3 regions of the Sporolactobacillus pectinivorans genome follow, and region 2 is predicted to be linked to each of the others. Evidence: riboswitches for the same ligand, from Rfam matches in the RefSeq annotation. Region 2 holds a riboswitch; each other region holds the start of a gene.

Region 1 (2,206 bases), 1.9 Mb from region 2:
TTTCTATAATAGTTGTGATGTTTTCTTTGCCCTCATTCAGTCCTTTTGCCAGAGCCACTGCTTCCGCCAGTTTCTGATCGGCAAACGAGAGTGCGTTTTTCAGGACAGGGTCCAGTTCCTTCTCGTTCTCGATTGTGACGGGGACATGAAGCAGGCTGGAAGATGGGGTAATCCAGAGTTTATCTTTTCCCCCGACAGTGGCGAGCAAACTTTCAAGTTCATCAAAAGTTGCGGCAAGATCTGTTTTCCAGATGTTGCGTCCGTCGATCACACCGGCTGCGAGCACTTTATCTTGGGGAAAGCCATAAGCTTTGATTGCCTCAAGATTGGCTTTTTTGCCATAAACAAAATCGAGACCGATGCCGTCAATCGGTAATTTTACAACTTCTTTATAGTCATCGACCGCTTCGAAATAAGTCTGCAGCAGCAGTTTCAGACCCGGAACGCCTTCTTTGAATGCCTGATAGACTTTCTGAAAAACGGCGAGATCATCGGGCGTCAGCGTCTTTACTAAAATTGGTTCATCAATCTGCACCCATTCAGCTCCGGCATTTTTCAATTCACTGAAGATCTGAATGTAAAGTGGAATCAGTGAATCCAGCAGAGTCTGAAAGTGTTCCTGATCATAGCCCTTGGAAAGCTTCAGCAAAGTTACAGGTCCGACAATGACCGGTTTCGAGGTGATTCCCAATTCTTCCTTCGCCTCATTGAACAGCGCGAGCAGCCTGTTTGATGTTATATGAGGTTGGGTTTCATTACTGATTTCAGGAACGATGTAGTGATAGTTTGTATCGAACCACTTTGTCATTTCCGACGCTTCCGTTTCTTTATTGCCGCGGGCAATTGAAAAGTAGGTCTCAAGTGAAATTTCCTTTTCGTCTTTGTTGAATCGTTCAGGAATCAGTCCGAACAGAACGGCGGTATCCAGCACATGATCGTAAAGGCTGAAATCGCCGACCGGTATGAGATCCACACCGACTTCCCTTTGCTTTTTCAGATAATTGAGCCTCAGATTTTTCACGGTCTTCAAAAATTTGTCCTTTGAAATCTTTGCGGCCCAGAACTGCTCGAGAGCCTTCTTCCATTCTCTTTTTTCGCCGATTCTTGGATAACCAAGATTTGAACTCAGCACTTTTGCCATTTTTCTCCATCCTCCTGTTTATCAGTGATCATCTCTGAGGGGCAAAAATAAAAGCCTCTCTATTCGTTAGAGAGGCTTGATCGATCATCCGCACCCTCTTATTTTTCAAAGCCGCCAAATTTGGAAGCTTTGCTGGAATTAGCACCTTTTTCATAAAAATTGAAAGGTTGCCGGGCTTCATAGGGCCAGTCCCTCCGCCACTCTTAATAAGAGTCAACAAAAACACCATTTTTAAGTTAAAAAGAGTTTATCATGAATCCGTTTGTTCGTCAATTTAATTTAAGAAGGTTGCAATGGCTATTAAGTCAATCCACTTTTATGCCGATAAATAAGTGGTATTCTTTAAAAACATTAAAGCGGTAAAAAATTTATCCGCGTATTTAAGGACTAAAGGGGATATTATTATAGTAAACCTCTTCCTGAGGAGAATTTTAAGTGAAAGTATCTGTTTCCGGAAGCAGGGCAGGGTCCATAGGTAATAGAGCCACAGAAATTTTGCAACAGTCATTCGTAGATTGCACATTCAAATCAGTAAATGTGAAATGCTTGGATCTGTTCATCCGGGCATATCAATGTCTCAGGAGCAATGTTTAAAAATCTTTCGGCATAAAAAGAAAGCAGGCAGATAAGCATGGTTTTTAGTGTTAAGAAAGGGCCGGGTATGAGCTGGCTTGAGAAAGCAAAATCTGAAAGAACTTCAATCACTGTTGATGATCCGAAAATAATGGACAAGCTTAAAATGCTAGATTTAACTGTTTCCGATTTGCAGCTGCTTAAAACATTACAGCCTTTTGTAAAAAAAGAAATCAACCAGATTGCAAAAGACTTTTATTCCAGTTTCTATCAGATCGATGAACTTCGAGAAATTATTGATCGTTACAGTTCGGTAGAGAAACTGAGTCAGACACTCGCCGTCCATGTCATGGATTTCTTTTCCGGGGTTATTGATGACTCCTTCCTTGAAAGAAGGGTCCGCGTTGGGAAAATGCATTATAAAATAGCTTTGACCCCGTCGTACTACATGGGCACCTTTCAGAACCTTCAGTCAAGCTTAGTTCAGATTGT
Region 2 (2,206 bases):
CACAGCAGATGGCGACTATTATGTCTATTTTTAAATGGGTAAATACCCCTGTTTATTTCATTAATCATGAAAGCTGTTCCGCTACTATTTTTGATGCGGAGAACCGTATCATAAGTAAATGAGGTTTTTTGTTAAAAAACAAACGTCCCTATAGTTGTATAAAGGAACGCGTTAATATTACTTTAATTATTTTAAAATTGCTCTTCCAATAAATTTTGACCACCTATAAACATAAACCATGGATCCGGGCGGCCGTACAGATCAGAAACAGTAGACTTTGAGAGATAAAACTAATAAAACAGATAAAAAAAGTATGAATATCTCTTGTTTTTTATAAAATTGTTTTGTATTATTTTATCTAAAGTAAAAAACTTAATATATCTTATCAAGAGTGGTGAAGGGACTGGCCCTATGAAACCCGACAACCAGCATTCTGAGGAGGAATGTATTGGTGTTAATTCCAGCAGATTAATCTGAGAGATAAGAGAACAAAGTGCTTAATAAAATAAAAAAGCACAAAGCCGTTTTCTTATTCAAAGCAAACGGCTTTTTTGTATCTTATTTTTTTGGATTAGAAAACTGAACATAAGGGGGCTTGATTAAAAATTCTCAGGAAGTTGAATTCAAAAATAACTTTAAGCATAGGGGGTTGTTATTTCTGAATAAAAAACAATGATCATTTCACTCTCTGCACGAGCGATTGCCATCAATGTCATTGCTGGAACAGTTGGTGATACATACTATTGACCGTTCCCCACTTGAAAATTCTATTTTGTTTTTGGATGCATTTTTTAAAGCGGGTTCAAGAATGATAGCAAGCCTTTTTTATTAAATTTTGTGTATAGGATGATGAGTATGAGTAATTTATGGAATGAAGTAGAAAGGTTGAAAGATTTCAGATGGATTGATTTGTCTCATGGATTGAACGATGAAAGCCCATATTGGGGAGGTATGCCGGATGGAGTACGTGAGATAGGAAAAACGGTATATGATTATGATCAGGAATTGAGACTCAGAATTCAAACCTTCAAATTTCCTGGTCAATTTGGAACCCATATAGATTATCCTGGACACTTTGTTCAGAGTGGTAAGCTTTCTGATCAATTTGGCATAAAAGATTTAGTGTTTCCACTGATTGTGATTGATGTTTCAGAAAAGGTTAAGCAAAATTCGGATTATGAGTTAACACTGGCAGACATTGCAGAGCATGAAAAAAAATATGGAAGAATTCCGGAACATTCCTTTGTTGCACTTCGCACAGATTGGAGCAAAAGATGGCCAGATGAAAAGGCTTTGTCAAATCTAGATTCAGATGGAAATGAACATTGCCCTGGTTGGACAGTTGAGACCTTAAAATTTTTGTTTGATGAGCGAAATGTGGCGGGAAATGGGCATGAAACTTTGGATACTGATGCTTCTGTCGGGTTTCTGGCAGTTGGTGATTTGGTCAGTGAGCGCTTTGTTTTGGAAAGAGGAAAAATTCAGGTCGAGTTATTGACAAATCTGGATCAAGTCCCGCCAGTAGGTGCAGTTATCTTTATTGCTTCTCCTAATATCGAAGGAGCAACAGGACTTCCCGCTAGAGTATGGGCAATAACAGAATAAAAAATAACTAATTAGCAAAGAAGGATAAAATATGGGAGAGAAAAAAACACTTAAAAAAAATCAGTTAAATTTTCTAGAGGTTATCGCACTGTCTATAGCAATTCTTGCGCCTACCTTTGCAAGTTCAATGAACTTTGGGCTGATCGCTTCAAGCGCAAGCTATTCTGTCAGTTTAGTTTTCATTATTTCAGTTATTGCATTGCTACTTGTTTCGGTAGCATTTGTTAAATTTGGCAAAGAATTTGTTTCCGCTGGCTCTGCTTATACATATGTGGAAGCCGGCTTAGGAAACAAATTTGGTGCAATAAGCGGTTGGGCACTTTTGCTTACTTATGCAGGTTATACGAGTGGTTGCTCATCAGCATTCGGGTATTTATTCAGTGATTTTATTCGCCAGCTTACAGGAATAAATATTCCTTGGGTGATTTTCGCCTTATTAAGTTTATTGTTGATCTGGTATATTACCTATTATGATATCAAAGTAAGCACTAGAATCATGCTCTTTATAGAAATTTTTTCTGTTCTCCTAGTTTTGGGTATCGCAATAGTTGTATTGATAAGGGTAGGTACAACAACCGGACTTAGTGCTGCACCTTTTAAA
Region 3 (2,206 bases), 340 kb from region 2:
AGCAAAGTTCAAAACCATCGAATCTCGTCCGGTATGCCTCCGAACTGGGCACCTATTACCGTACTCTTCGCGAACTGAACATTAGTGCTGATTTTGTCCCTTTCGAAGAAGATTTAACACCTTATCGTGTTGTACTGGCGCCGGCCAGTTATCAGGTGCCGCAATCTTTTACTGAAAAAGTGAAAGCATATGTCCGGCATGGAGGAATCTTTCTGACCAACTTCTTCAGCGGGATTGTCGATCTTTCCGACCGGGTCTATCTCGGCGGTTATCCCGGGGCATACCGAGAGCTGCTCGGCATCTACGTTGAGGAATTCGCACCAATGAAGAAAGGACAGGTTCACCAAATCGCAACGCCATGGGGAGATTCATCGATCCGGATCTGGGAAGAGTACATTCAACTGCGAGGAGCTGGCGCACTGGCGACATTCAAAAACGGTTATCTCACAGGTATGCCTGCAGTCACCAGCCATGCCTACGGAAAGGGACAGGCCTATTATGTCGGCACTCATCCCGATACAGTCTATCTGAAACATCTGCTTATCGGCATCATGGAAAGAACTCAAGTTTTCCCGCCACTGAGCGTGCCTGAAGATGTGGAAGTAACGGTGCGTGAAAGCCACAATATAAAATACTATTTTATTCTCAACCATTCCGATACTGAAAAAATGTTCGCCATTGATCCGATCTTTGTTGATCTTTTAACCGGACGTGAGGAAAGTAGACTAATCAAACTGGCACCGAGGGATGTTAAGATTCTGAGGGCAGAAAAAGAGAAAATCAGTTATGAAAAAACAGATTGAACGGGATTTAAATATCAGCTGTTATTTGATACTGTCAAAATACAAATTAATTCTATCAAATAAATAGGTTTTAATGATTGACAGCGTCAGTCTTACCCTTTATAGTAGTTACATCAACTCAATTGAATATAATTCTTATCTAGAGCGGCGGAGGGACTGGCCCAGTGAAGCCCGACAACCAGCACATGGTGCACGGTGTTAATTCCAGGAACACGATGGTGTTCAAAAGATGAGAGGGACGGATAACAACAGGCCTTTTTATCTTTGCGGCTTGTTTTTTTTGCCGCTGAAAAAAGCGTAGGCAGAGGACATAGAGATATCAATCATCTGCCTGCGCCGCCATTGCATTCTAGAGAGACTATATTTCAGAGGGGAAATTGTGTTAACAGCGGGGGGAAGTTGATTTTGAAGAAATCTTTGGTTGTCCTTTTGGCTCTTATTTTTATATTAACGTTAAGCGCATGCGGGTCAAACAATACAGCATCAAACAATAGTAAAAACGGAGGGTCGTTAACGGTTGCCGTACCCGGTGATCCACTTGTTCTGAACCCTAATTACGCCAGCGACCGAGTAACCCTGACGATTCAACAGGCGCTCTATTCGCCCCTGTTTTACATCAACGGGAGAAACGTTACACCGGCATTGGCGGATAAGCTGACCGCCTCAAAGGATCAACTGAAATATACGCTGATTCTGAAGAAAAATCTGAAATGGAGTGACGGTACGCCCCTCACGGCAGATGATATTGTCTTCACGCTGAATTCGATCCTTGACACGAAACAGAACAGTGATCTCCGCGGGAACTTTGTCTTTAACAACGAACCTGTAAAAGTTGCGGCGATCAACAAAAATACGGTTGTCTTCACCTTACCCACGGTGGCACCGGCTTTTCCGCTAAGTCTGGAACAGCTTTATCCAATTCCGCAGCACGTGTTTAAAAACGAAGGCGATCTCCAGAAGAGTACGAAGAATAATCATCCGGTCGGTTCCGGCCCTTTCCGGTTTGTTACCTATAAATCCGGCCAATATGTAGAAACGCAGCGGAATAACTATTATTTCGGCGGGAAAGCACATCTTGATAAAGTTATTTTCCAGATTACAAAAGATCAAAATGCAGCCAACCTTGCACTTGAAAATGGAAGTATTCAATTGAAAGCCATTCAGCCGGCTGATGTAAAGAATGTGACTAGCAGGGGAAATACAGAAGTTATTTCATATCCTGAATATCGCTTGAACTATGCAGTCTTCAATGAGAATGTGCCGGCATTTAAAAACAAAACATTCCGCCAGGCATTGTCCTATGCGCTTAACCGTGAGGACGTTATCAAATCTGCATATGGGTCGAGCAAGTACGGCGTGCCTGCCTCATCGATCTTTACTTCCGATGTAAAATTCCAGGATAC

Evidence for each region. A riboswitch is a leader RNA that binds a small molecule or an ion and turns the genes downstream of it on or off. The one in region 2 is predicted to bind S-adenosylmethionine.
Region 1: linked by a shared signal. The riboswitch ahead of metE (5-methyltetrahydropteroyltriglutamate--homocysteine S-methyltransferase) and the one ahead of COP04_RS06620 (cyclase family protein) in region 2 are both predicted to bind S-adenosylmethionine.
Region 3: linked by a shared signal. The riboswitch ahead of COP04_RS05125 (ABC transporter substrate-binding protein) and the one ahead of COP04_RS06620 (cyclase family protein) in region 2 are both predicted to bind S-adenosylmethionine.

Annotation. Positions count from the first base shown of each region.
Region 1 covers NZ_NXGA01000001.1:3,304,965-3,307,170, reverse strand. Annotated here, with positions in the region: gene metE (5-methyltetrahydropteroyltriglutamate--homocysteine S-methyltransferase) at 1-1,141, opposite strand, end outside; SAM riboswitch class I at 1,237-1,354, opposite strand; gene COP04_RS16170 (globin-coupled sensor protein) at 1,773-2,206, shown strand, end outside.
Region 2 covers NZ_NXGA01000001.1:1,384,583-1,386,788, forward strand. Annotated here, with positions in the region: SAM riboswitch class I at 380-487, shown strand; gene COP04_RS06620 (cyclase family protein) at 856-1,605, shown strand; gene COP04_RS06625 (APC family permease) at 1,637-2,206, shown strand, end outside.
Region 3 covers NZ_NXGA01000001.1:1,046,445-1,048,650, forward strand. Annotated here, with positions in the region: gene COP04_RS05120 (beta-galactosidase) at 1-803, shown strand, start outside; SAM riboswitch class I at 936-1,039, shown strand; gene COP04_RS05125 (ABC transporter substrate-binding protein) at 1,209-2,206, shown strand, end outside.